4 regions of the Enterococcus wangshanyuanii genome follow, and region 2 is predicted to be linked to each of the others. Evidence: predicted binding sites of a transcription regulator. Region 2 holds the regulator's gene; each other region holds the start of a gene.
The links. The regulator CtsR, encoded in region 2, represses protease genes until heat stress. The targets are predictions, from matches to a motif close to TTGGTCAAAAAAGGTCAAANA.

Region 1: a site for CtsR is predicted at 2,151-2,171, ahead of clpB (ATP-dependent chaperone ClpB). Genes of this name have one in related genera too.
Region 3: a site for CtsR is predicted at 1,608-1,628, ahead of ftsH (ATP-dependent zinc metalloprotease FtsH). Genes of this name have one in related genera too.
Region 4: a site for CtsR is predicted at 1,830-1,850, ahead of CC204_RS00650 (ATP-dependent Clp protease proteolytic subunit). Genes of this name have one in related genera too.

Annotation. Positions count from the first base shown of each region.
Region 1 is NZ_CP021874.1:470,400-473,538, reverse strand. Features, by position in the region: gene clpB (ATP-dependent chaperone ClpB) at 1-1,930, opposite strand, end outside; gene CC204_RS02170 (hypothetical protein) at 2,298-2,762, opposite strand; gene CC204_RS02165 (diguanylate cyclase) at 2,796-3,139, opposite strand, start outside.
Region 2 is NZ_CP021874.1:2,664,109-2,667,247, reverse strand. Features, by position in the region: gene CC204_RS13215 (ATP-dependent Clp protease ATP-binding subunit) at 1-933, opposite strand, end outside; gene CC204_RS13210 (CtsR family transcriptional regulator) at 938-1,405, opposite strand; tRNA gene CC204_RS13205 (tRNA-Pro) at 1,570-1,643, opposite strand; tRNA gene CC204_RS13200 (tRNA-Arg) at 1,726-1,799, opposite strand; tRNA gene CC204_RS13195 (tRNA-Leu) at 1,831-1,916, opposite strand; tRNA gene CC204_RS13190 (tRNA-Gly) at 1,931-2,002, opposite strand; tRNA gene CC204_RS13185 (tRNA-Thr) at 2,010-2,082, opposite strand; tRNA gene CC204_RS13180 (tRNA-Leu) at 2,118-2,199, opposite strand; tRNA gene CC204_RS13175 (tRNA-Lys) at 2,212-2,284, opposite strand; tRNA gene CC204_RS13170 (tRNA-Val) at 2,291-2,363, opposite strand; rRNA gene rrf (5S ribosomal RNA) at 2,379-2,494, opposite strand; rRNA gene CC204_RS13160 (23S ribosomal RNA) at 2,590-3,139, opposite strand, start outside.
Region 3 is NZ_CP021874.1:2,009,717-2,012,855, forward strand. Features, by position in the region: gene ftsH (ATP-dependent zinc metalloprotease FtsH) at 1-1,558, opposite strand, end outside; gene hpt (hypoxanthine phosphoribosyltransferase) at 1,662-2,207, opposite strand; gene tilS (tRNA lysidine(34) synthetase TilS) at 2,269-3,139, opposite strand, start outside.
Region 4 is NZ_CP021874.1:136,224-139,362, forward strand. Features, by position in the region: gene CC204_RS00645 (cation-translocating P-type ATPase) at 1-1,755, shown strand, start outside; gene CC204_RS00650 (ATP-dependent Clp protease proteolytic subunit) at 1,923-2,510, shown strand; gene CC204_RS00655 (hypothetical protein) at 2,655-3,089, shown strand.

The sequences.
Region 1 (3,139 bases), 1.6 Mb from region 2:
GTTTTTCCATATACTCACTCATATCGATCCGCACCATATGATCTTCGGAATCAAATAAATCTTCTGCTAAGGCTTTAGCAAGTTCTGTTTTCCCTACGCCGGTTGGTCCTAAAAATAAGAAGGAACCTAATGGCCGATTTGGATCTTGCAAGCCTGCTCTTGAACGGATCACCGCATCACTGACTGCATCAACTGCTTCATCTTGTCCAATAACACGTTTATGCAGTGTTTCGTTCAATTTCATTAATTTTTCTCGTTCACCCTCAACTAACTTCGTTACAGGGATGCCTGTCAAACGGCCAACAACCAAAGCAATTTCGTTTTCTGTCACTGCTTCTTGAACCATTTTGACGTTATCTTTTGCATTTTTTGCTTCTAAATTTTTTAATTCTTCTTCTAACTGTGGAATCGTTCCATGGCGCAGCACTGCAGCACGTTCAAGATCATAATTGTTTTCAGCATCTTCTAATTCATGTTTGGCTTTATCGATTTCAGCACGCTTGTTGCTGACCGCATTGACCTCTTCTTTTTCTGTTTCCCACTGCATTTTCATGGCATTTGCTTCTTCACGCAAATCAGCGAGTTCTTCCTGTAGAGCACTTAGGCGTTTCTTACTTGCATCATCGGATTCTTTTTTCAATGCAGCTTCTTCAATTTCTAACTGCATCAAACGACGAGTGACCTGATCTAGTTCAGTCGGCATCGAATTCATTTCCACACGAATCGTTGCACTTGCTTCGTCGACTAAATCGATTGCTTTATCTGGTAAAAAGCGGTCCGTGATATAACGGTCTGATAAAGTAGCAGCTGCGACTAAGGCATTATCATGAATATTCACACTGTGATGGATCTCAAAACGTTCTTTTAATCCACGTAAAATACTGATCGTATCTTCTACCGTTGGTTCTTTTACCAATACTTTTTGGAAACGTCGTTCTAATGCTTTGTCTTTTTCCATATATTGGCGGTACTCGTCTAATGTGGTTGCCCCGATCAAGTGCAATTCTCCACGAGCTAGCATTGGCTTCAATAGATTTCCTGCATCCATGCTTCCCTCTGTTTTACCAGCACCAACAATATTGTGGATTTCATCAATGAACAAGATGATTCGTCCATCACTTTTCTTCACTTCTTTTAAGACAGCTTTCAAGCGCTCTTCAAATTCTCCACGGAATTTTGCGCCCGCGATCAATGCGCCCATATCCAAAGAAAAGATCGTCTTATCTTTCAAGTTTTCAGGCACATCTTTACGAACGATCCGTTGAGCTAAACCTTCAATGATCGCTGTTTTACCAACACCTGGCTCACCGATCAATACCGGATTATTTTTTGTTTTTCGAGATAAAATTCGAATAACATCGCGGATTTCTTCGTCTCGTCCAATAATTGGATCTTGTTTGCCGCTTTTCACTTGTTGGACTAAATCCACACCATATTTTTCCAATGCTTTGTATTGCTCTTCTTGATTTTTAGAAGTCACACGATCGCCCCCTCTAATGTCTTCAATGTTTTTACGTAATTCTTTTTCTGAAATACCTTGGTTTATTAAATATTTTGTCAACCGATAATTTTTAAGTTTCATCAACGCTAATACTACGATTTCAGTCGCCAAATATTCATCTTGAAAAGATTCTCTTAATTTATCTGCTTCGTTCAATAGGTTAAACAAATTTTGACTCATGCTTTGACCATACTGAATATTCCCACCTTGAACGCTTGGATACTCGTCTAATGCCTTATCTACCTCTCGCTCAAAAGCTTCGACATCAACCCCTGCATCCGTATAAAAATTACGACCAAAATGATTCGGTTGTAAAAAAATCTTCCATAAATGAGCAATATCGATTTCCTGATGACGACGAGTAACTGCAACTTGCTGCGCTTCAGCGATCGCCTCTTGTAACGTAGTAGTCATTTTTTCGATGTTCATAGAATTCCCTCCTAAATTTAAAAGCTGATCAGGCTCGTTTAACTCTGACAGACAACTAAACTACTGATCTATTTGATCTTCAACTTTTAAAAAGATTGTTTGTTTAAATAATCTATATAAATAGTACCGTTTCTTGATTAAAAAAGCAGTACATCTTTTGGACTATTTATAAGGCCAAAATCACTGATCAATTTTGACCTTATAAATCAATTATACTCATTTAGTCAGTAAAGGTCAAACAAAAACAATGGATAAATAATCAATTTCTCTCTTCTTTTATGATAACTCAATCACTGATTTTAGCAACAGTTATGCAGGCAAACAAAAAGATCACGCACAAACCTTGTGCCTGATCTTTTAAACTTATTTAAATTTTTTCAACTTTAACCACTGCATTTCCTGCGATTTGCGGTGGAATCGACATCGTCATTACAGGTAGCCCTTTTAGTGTAAACTTAACACTATCGCCAGCTTTTAATTGGTCTTCTGTAAGCCCTTCTGCCAATTGTTCTTCCGTGACATTCAAGATAACACCATCATTTTTCATTGTACCGATGATTTCTTCTGGATCCTCAACTGCCTTTACTTCATTTAAGAAAAGACGAATCGACTGGTCAACAGTCTCATTCTGTACGGCATCTTCCACTAAAACTGCCGTAAAAATTGATTCCTGATCCTCTTTCGCATCAGAGCTTGTATTGGTTGTTTGATTTTTTTGACTGCTCATTGTCGTGTCTTCACTTCCTGATTCGGCTGTCTTCTTATTACCACTACACGCGGCTAAAGAGATTGCTGCAAAAATCGTTACTAAAGTGATTGCGAGTTTTTTCATATAATTCCCTCCAATCTATACCCTTTATTATAACTAGACATCATATTGAAGTCCATTCAGAGCTTCAGAAAGAAAATCTGATGCCTTTGTCATTTCTTCAGGTTCATATTTCGCCTGAGAAACAAGCAAGTCGATCGTCAAGTTATTCAAGTTGGTTGATTTTTCCAGTTCTTCTAAGAAACGCTCCTTCAAAAGTTCACGAAAGACACGTACAGACTCACTCGTTGAAAATGCATAAGAACTCCAGGTTGGCGTTACTTGATTGACCATATATAAACTGCTGCTTTGATCGGAGCTTTCTTGAAAGACGCGCGTGATCATCTTCAGCAACTCTTTGGTCTGTTCTTCTGTCATCAATTTCTTGAGGCTGTCCCAAT
Region 2 (3,139 bases):
GATATTTGAAGCATCAATTGCACCCTCTGCGCCACCTGCACCAATCAATGTATGCAGCTCATCGATGAAGAGGATCACTTCACCGTCTTGATAAATCTCATCAATCACTTTTTTCAAGCGATCTTCAAATTCACCACGATACTTTGTGCCGGCAACTAACGCTCCCATATCAAGCATCATCAAACGTTTTTCCTGCATATCTTCTGGTACTTCACCATTAACGATTTTTTGTGCTAAACCTTCAGCAATTGCCGTTTTACCTACACCAGGTTCACCCACTAAAACGGGATTATTTTTAGTACGGCGGCTTAATATCTGAATTAATCGTCTAACCTCTTGAGAGCGACCGACAACTGGATCCAAATCATTCTCACGTGCTAGTTTGGTCAGGTCACGTGCTAATGAATCCAATGTTGGGGTTCCTTTAGGTGCTGCCTTTTGTGCTTGATTATTACGTCTGCGGCCAACATTTCCACTCATTTGAGGATCTGTAATACCAATTTTTTTCATTAGCAGCTGACGCATTTTTGATAAACTTAGTCCTAAATTCAATAAAATACGTGAAGCAAGGATATCCTCATCGCGTAATAAGCCTAACAAAATATGTTCAGTCCCTATATTAGGTGCTCCTAAACGTTTTGCTTCATCTCCAGCATAAGCAAAAACCTGTTTTGCACGAGGAGAATAAGGTAAGTAAGTTCCTTTAGGATAAGCTTTAACTGTACCATATCCAGTTAATTGTTCAATCTCTTCACGAATATCTGTCTTATTTGCATTTAGCTGACGCAGCGATTTTCCTGCGATTCCATTTGGTTCCAATACTAATGCTAAAAGCAAATGCTCAGAGCCTACGGATTGGTGTCTAAAATATTTTGCTTCTTCCTGTGCGATGGCTAAAACCGCCTTGGCACTTTCTGTAAATAATTCGTCCATACTATCATTCCTCCTCGTAACTCAAACGTTCTAAAAATGAATGCATCAATTGAGCACGTAAATAATCTTCATCTGGTCCTGCTTTACATAAAACTTGTTTACCTAGCACAGACAACATTAAATTGCCTTCTCTTTTCGTGATGACTTTTTCCTCGTATAACTTTTGTATAAAAATCAGCGCATCTTTATCTGAGAGTTCGTTCCCTGTAAATTGAGCAATTTGTTTTAGCAACTGATCATCATCAGATATTTGTACTTTAGCTATTCTGATATAACCGCCGCCTCCACGCTTACTTTCAACAGAATAACCACGTTGAATCGTAAAGCGAGTATTGATCACATAATTAATCTGGGAAGGAACACAATTGAATAAATGAGCCATTTCTGCTCTGCGGATTTCAATTTTACTGCTTTCTTCAAGAATTTTCTTTAAATATGCTTCAATTAAATCTGAAGTATTTTGATTACTCATAGTCCTCATCCTTTTCCCTTGACTAATACTGACCTTAATTATACCTAAGTTCAGCTGTTTAATAAAGAAGAATGCCTAATTTACTAAGAAAAGATAAATAATCTAGCCGTTGAAAATAAAATTGGCAACAAAAAAAGAACAGAGCCGTTCTCTGTTCTTTTTTATCGGGAAGACAGGATTCGAACCTGCGACCCCTTGGTCCCAAACCAAGTGCTCTACCAAGCTGAGCTACTTCCCGCAATTATAATAATAAAAAAAGACTAAACGATTAAAAGGAACTGTGTTACTTACCTTCTAACTCGCAGTCAAACCTTTAACTATGCACCCAAAGGGAGTCGAACCCCTAACCTTTTGATTCGTAGTCAAACACTCTATCCAGTTGAGCTATGGGTGCTAAAAATCATCTCAACACAGGTTGTGATGAATGCCGAGGACCGGAATCGAACCGGTACGGTGATCACTCACCGCAGGATTTTAAGTCCTGTGCGTCTGCCAGTTCCGCCACCCCGGCGAATGAACAAGCTAAGCGGAAAACGGGGTTCGAACCCGCGACCCCCACCTTGGCAAGGTGGTGCTCTACCACTGAGCTATTTCCGCAGTTTGATGCCGGCTAAAGGACTTGAACCCTCGACCCTCTGATTACAAATCAGATGCTCTACCAACTGAGCTAAGCCGGCGTATTTCGCCAAGTTTATCAACAAGACTTAAAAGATGCGGGTGAAGGGACTTGAACCCCCACGCCGTAAGGCGCTAGATCCTAAATCTAGTGCGTCTGCCAATTCCGCCACACCCGCAAAATATTTCTATGAGCCGTGCAGGGCTCGAACCTGCGACCCTCTGATTAAAAGTCAGATGCTCTACCAACTGAGCTAACGGCTCAAAAAATGGAGGTTGACGGGATCGAACCGCCGACCCCCTGCTTGTAAGGCAGGTGCTCTCCCAGCTGAGCTAAACCTCCGATACAACACGTTTAGCGCGGCGACGTCCTACTCTCACAAAGGGAAACCCTTCACTACAATCGGCGCTAAGAAGCTTAACTTCTGTGTTCGGCATGGGAACAGGTGTATCCTTCTCGCTATCGCCACCACACTGGGTGTTGTTGTATTTAATTGAGTGATGATTCACTCAAAACTGGATTGAAGCTTGTAATCAATGCTTACCAAGATCTTTTATTTTATTTCTTTTTGGTTAAGTCCTCGACCGATTAGTATTGGTCCGCTCCGTACATCACTGCACTTCCACTTCCAACCTATCTACCTCATCATCTCTGAGGGGTCTTACTTTCTTAAAGAAATGGGAAATCTCATCTTGAGGTGGGCTTCACACTTAGATGCTTTCAGCGTTTATCCCTTCCCTACATAGCTACCCAGCAATGCCCTTGGCAGAACAACTGGTACACCAGCGGTAAGTCCATCCCGGTCCTCTCGTACTAAGGACAGCTCCTCTCAAATTTCCAACGCCCGCGACGGATAGGGACCGAACTGTCTCACGACGTTCTGAACCCAGCTCGCGTGCCGCTTTAATGGGCGAACAGCCCAACCCTTGGGACCGACTACAGCCCCAGGATGCGACGAGCCGACATCGAGGTGCCAAACCTCCCCGTCGATGTGGACTCTTGGGGGAGATAAGCCTGTTATCCCCAGGGTAGCTTTTATCCGTTGAGCGATGGCCCTTCCATGCGGAACCACCGGATCACTAAGCCCGACTTTCGTCCCTGCTCGACTTGTAAGTCTC
Region 3 (3,139 bases), 650 kb from region 2:
TTGATTGAACACCGAAGATGATTTCTTCTGCTGTACGTCCGCCAAGTAAGCCAACGATTTGTTCAAACATATCTTCTCTAGTCATCAAGAATTGATCTTCTTTTGGTAAAGCGATCATGTATCCACCAGCACGTCCGCGAGGAATGATCGTTACTTTGTGGACGATGCGAGCACGGCTTAGAACTAACCCAACGATCGTATGTCCCGCTTCGTGGTATGCAACCATTTCGCGTTCTTTCTTGTTGATTACGCGATCCTTCTTAGCTGGTCCGGCAATCACGCGGTCTTCTGCTTCATCCACATCTGACGCGTCGATTTTCTTTTTATTACGACGAGCAGCAACTAACGCCGCTTCGTTTAAGACGTTTTCTAGATCAGCACCAGCAAAACCTGGTGTTTGTTGTGCAACAACTTTTAAGTCAACATCATCAGCCAACGGTTTGTTACGAGCGTGAACTTTAAGAATCGCTTCACGGCCTTTCACATCTGGACGACCAACTAAAATTTGACGGTCAAAACGACCTGGACGTAATAATGCTGGGTCTAAAACGTCTGAACGGTTCGTTGCAGCAACAACGATAACTCCTTCATTGCCATCAAAACCATCCATTTCAACGAGTAATTGGTTTAAGGTTTGTTCACGTTCATCGTGTCCGCCACCCATACCGGCACCACGTTGACGACCGACAGCATCGATTTCATCGATGAAAATGATCGCTGGTGCATTTTTCTTCGCCGTTTCAAATAAATCACGGACACGGCTGGCACCGACACCGACAAACATTTCAACGAAGTCTGAACCTGAGATAGAGTAAAACGGTACGCCTGCTTCACCGGCTACGGCTTTAGCAAGTAATGTTTTACCTGTTCCTGGAGGGCCCTCTAAAAGAACACCTGCTGGAATACGTGCACCTAATTCAACGAAACGTCGTGGATCTTTTAAGAACTCGACTACTTCAACTAATTCTTGCTTTTCTTCTTCGGCTCCTGCTACATCAGAGAAGCGTACGCGATTGGCTTTTTTGTCTGCTTCTTTGGCTTTTGATTTACCAAAGTTCATGACACGGCCGCCGCCACCGCCACCGCCGCCTTGTTGACCCATCATCATATAGAATAAGAAGATGAATAACACGATCGGTAAGAAGCTAAATAGAATCGACAACCAAGCACCACTTGTTGACTGCTCTTTTACTGTTAATTTTACATTATTGTCTTTCGCCATTTCCTGAATCCCTGATAAGGTGATGTCACTTGGCAGGACAATCGTTGTAAATGATTTTGTTGATACTTCTGTCGATCCCCATAACGAAAGACCTCCAGTGTTTTTGATTTCTTGTTTGTCTTTATACTGACCAACGATCTTGTACACGCCATTTGTTGGCTGGATCGTCATTTCCTTGATTTTCCCTTTTTCTAATTGGGTATTAAATGTTGAGTATTCAATATCCGGCGACTGTTGATTGCTATTTCCAAAGATGAAATATACAACCATGACCATCGCTAAAATAAGCAATACATAGTATAGGCCATTTTTCATGCCGCTATTTTTTTTATTCATGCCTGTCCTCCTTTGAACAACTACTCGTAATTCTTGTGTTTACGGTTTATTTTTTATCAATTCTGACCATTACATTGTAACATAACTATTTCCAAGAGAGATATTAATTTGATTCGTAGATTTCTGGTTTCAAGACCCCTACGTAAGGCAGGTTCCGATAAGCTTCTGCATAGTCTAAACCATAACCGACAACGAATTCATTCGGCACATCAAAGCCAACGTAATCTGCGACGATATCTACAACACGGCCTTCTGGTTTATCTAATAATGTCACGATTTTTACAGAAGCTGCTTTTCTATATTTAAATAAATCTACTAAATAAGCTAATGTTCGCCCACTGTCGATGATATCTTCAACGATCAGGATATCCCGACCCTCAACATTTGTGTCTAAATCTTTAACGATTTTTACTTCACCGGATGATACCGTTGCATTGCCGTAGCTTGATACATCCATAAAATCCATTTCCAAATGTGTATCGATGCAGCGTGTAATATCAGCCATAAAAGGAATGGCACCTTTTAAAATACCGATCACTAAAGGATTCTTGCCTTTGTAATCTTCTGTCAACTGTTTTCCAAGTTCAGCTGATTTTTCAAGGATTTGTTCTTGTGAAATCAAAACTCGCTCAATATCTTTCTCTAGCATAGTGCTCTCCTTTTCCTTGTAGGTTATTCTCCCATATTTCATCGTTCATATTCATTGAATGTTACTCCTTTGTTTTATAAAGGAGTCTGTAGAGTATTTTATCAGTTTCTTTAGGAATACTCAAATATGAATTTGCAAATTTAGGCATCCAGATGATCTCTTCTGCACTTGAGAGAATCAGCCAGTTTTTTTCTCGGACAGAATTAGGGATCTTTTGATCGATAAATATACGTTTGACTCGTTTCGTTAATTGGGGTGTCAACGCGATTCGATCACCTTCTTTCCTATGCCGAACAGTTAGCGGCAAAGGGATCTCACTACTTATCGTTAGGGAACGTTCCTGCCAGTTTCTGATTCTTTCAGGTTGTTCAACAATATCTCCACTTTTTTCTAAACATAGCCATTCGTTTTCTGAAAGAAACAATTGCTCGCCTACGTTTAGAGAAAATAATTCGTTTTCTGAAATCATCGTTCTTTTTCTCAAATAGGCACTGTCATATTCCTTGATCATTTGCCAGTCCTGCTCCAAATCAATCATCATTTGTGGTTTTGAATCGTTTATTAGTGTCAAAAGTTGTTGAACTTGCTTTTGGCTGACATTGATGTTTTGAGGGACTAATGTTTGCTGAAGTAATTGCTGAATGAAAAAAAATTGAATGCTTTTTTCTTCCCGCTTTAGCTCTTGCAATTGAATGCGCCAACCTTCTTGTGTTTCCGAAACCCACCTTTGATACTTAGGCAAAATCACCAATTGAATCAATTCGTCAGCATAGTTGATTTGCGTACTAAAATCACTCATATGTTGTAAAAACTGTTGGTTTTCTTTTTTTAACATCGGGATAACATTGTGTCTCATCCGATTACGTACATACTCATCACTTAGATTGGTACTATCTTCAAAATAGCTAATTTTTTCCTGTTCAGCAAACCGC
Region 4 (3,139 bases), 1.3 Mb from region 2:
CGTAAACTTCCAGCCGTTGAAACATTAGGTAGTACAGATATCATTTGTTCAGATAAAACAGGAACGTTGACATTAAACCAAATGACTGTTGAAGCGTTATATACAGATAACAAAGTCGCTGCTGCAACAGAAGATGTAGCGCTGGACAATATGGCTTTAAAAATCATGAACTATACAAATGACACAAAATTTGCTCAAGATGGTACATTGATCGGAGATCCAACAGAAACAGCGTTAGTTCAATTCGGTTTAGATCACGGCTTTAATGTCACAGAAAAAGTAGCAGCAGAACCTCGTGTGGCTGAGATTCCATTTGACTCTGACCGTAAACTGATGACAACTGTTCACCAATTGGCTGATGGAAAATTCTTAGTTGCAGTCAAAGGTGCGCCGGATGAATTACTAAAACGCTGTGATCAAGTTTTATTAAATGGTCAAACAACAGCTTTAAATGATCAAGAACGCAAAGAAATTTTAACAAACAATACAAAAATGGCTAAACAAGCCTTACGTGTTTTAGGTATGGCATATAAATTTGTAGATGCAGTTCCAGCTGAAATGGACTCAGAGGTTGTTGAACAAGGGTTAGTATTTGCTGGTCTAGTTGGTATGATCGACCCTGAACGTAAAGAAGCAGCAGAAGCAGTTAAAGTGGCCAAAGAAGCCGGCATTCGTCCAATCATGATCACAGGAGACCACAGAGATACAGCTGAAGCAATCGCTGCTCGTCTTGGTATCATCAAAGAAGGCGACGATGATGCAGTCATCACAGGTGCTGAATTAAATGAGTTATCTGATGAAGCTTTTGCAAAAGTTGTCGAACATTATTCAGTGTATGCGCGTGTATCACCTGAACATAAAGTTCGTATCGTTAAAGCATGGCAGCAAGAAGGTAAAGTGGTAGCCATGACAGGTGATGGAGTGAATGATGCACCAGCTTTGAAAGCGGCTGACATCGGTATTGGTATGGGGATCACTGGTACAGAAGTATCGAAAGGCGCTTCAGATATGGTGTTGGCGGATGACAACTTCTCTACGATCATTGTAGCAGTTGAAGAAGGACGTAAAGTCTTCTCTAATATCCAAAAAACGATCCAGTATCTACTTTCAGCGAACTTAGGGGAAGTCTTGACACTCTTTATTGCAACGATGCTTGCTTGGGATACCTTGTTACCAGTCCATTTATTGTGGATCAACTTAGTAACAGATACCTTCCCAGCGATCGCTTTAGGAGTCGAGCCTGCAGAACGTGATGTGATGAGTCATGCGCCTCGTGGGAAGAAATCAAACTTCTTCTCTGGCGGTGTAATGAGCAGTGTGATCTATCAAGGGATCGCACAAGGTGCCTTGACATTGATCGTTTACAAGATGGCCATCGAGTTCCCAGCACATACAGCGGCAAATATGCCAAATCTAACTGCTCAAGCATTGTATGACTTACAGCATGGTGATGCGTTAACAATGGCTTTTGCAACATTAGGATTGATCCAATTGTTCCACGCGTTTAACGTAAAATCAATTTACCAATCGATCTTCAAAGTTGGTTTGTTCAGAAACAAATCATTCAACTGGGCGATCTTAGTATCATTCTTATTACTAGCGGCTACGATCGTGATTCCAGGATTCAATGATTTGTTCAGCGTAACATCATTAGATGCATACCAATGGGCAATCGTTGCTGGAACGTCATTTGCGATTATCCCAATTGTTGAGATTGTAAAATTTGTTCAACGAAGAATGGGTAAAGGGGTATAAAAATAAAAAAAGATAGCCGAACATTCGGCTATCTTTTTTTATACCATTAAGTATCGTAACTCAAAGAAAAATTTAAGGTCAAAATAAGTCAAAAAAGTGGACAAATTTTCAGATTACGGTATTATTAAAGATAGATATTTAGCTTTAAAATATGGAGGTCATTCATTATGAACTATTTAGATGAAAATGAAGAAACAGAAGAAAAGCAACAACCAAATGCGTTTATGAAAAAACTTTTTGAAGAACGTACGATTTTGATCTATGGTGAAATCAACCAAGACTTAGCGAGAGAAGTCACTTCACAATTGCTTTTGCTTGCAGCGATGGGCGATGAACCAATCAAGATTTTTATTAATAGCCAAGGTGGGCATGTGGAAGCTGGAGATACAATCCATGATATGATCAAATTCGTGAAACCTGAAGTGATCGTTGTTGGAACCGGCTGGGTAGCAAGTGCAGGGATTACGATTTATCTAGCAGCTGAAGCGAAAAATAGATACAGCTTGCCGAACACACGCTATATGATCCATCAACCAGCTGGCGGTGTTCAAGGTCAAAGTACTGAAATTCAGATCGAAGCTAAAGAAATCATCCGCATGCGCGAACGTGTGAACCGTTTGATCGCTGCTGCGACTGGACAAACCTATGAGAAAATTGCCAAAGATACAGACCGTAATTTCTGGATGTCTGCTGAAGAAGCAAAAGATTATGGGATGGTATCTAAGATCATCGATACAAGCGATGAAATTAAGTAAAATAAGAGCGAACTGCAAGTACAAGTGACTTGCAGTTTTTTTATCAAAATGATTAGAAAAAAGCTGTTTTGAAAGATTCTTCTTGTCATCACCCTATGAAAAAGTGTAAAATTAGGTGACTATCAAAAGAAAGTAGGAAAGAATTTGAAACCAAATTTAGGTTATTATGTACAGAATATCAATGATATTGTGAAAGAAACAGAAGAAGTCGGCGAGAAAATGAACGATTATTATGAAGAAGTTCGTAAGGCAATCGACGAAGATAAAGTAACAGAGTTAGCACCAGAGCGCATTGTTGAAATCCAACGTATTTTCCAAGACGGAACAAAAGAATACGAAGCAATGCTGAGCAAAGTTACTCAATTACGTCCACCAGCACGTGTAATGGGTATCCATAAAAAATTTGAACGCTCTTATATTGAATATTTAGCTGGCTGTAATGAAATGATTCTCTCTTTAGATCCAGAAAAAGGGATCGATGTTGACTTATTCAACGCTTCTGAAGAAAAACAAGATAAGGCAACAGATGATATCTCATTTGCAATCACTCGAATGAGTAATCTTTTGTTAAAAAAATAAAAAAATAAAGGAAATATTGACAAAAAGAAATTGTATTTAATTTCGTTTTA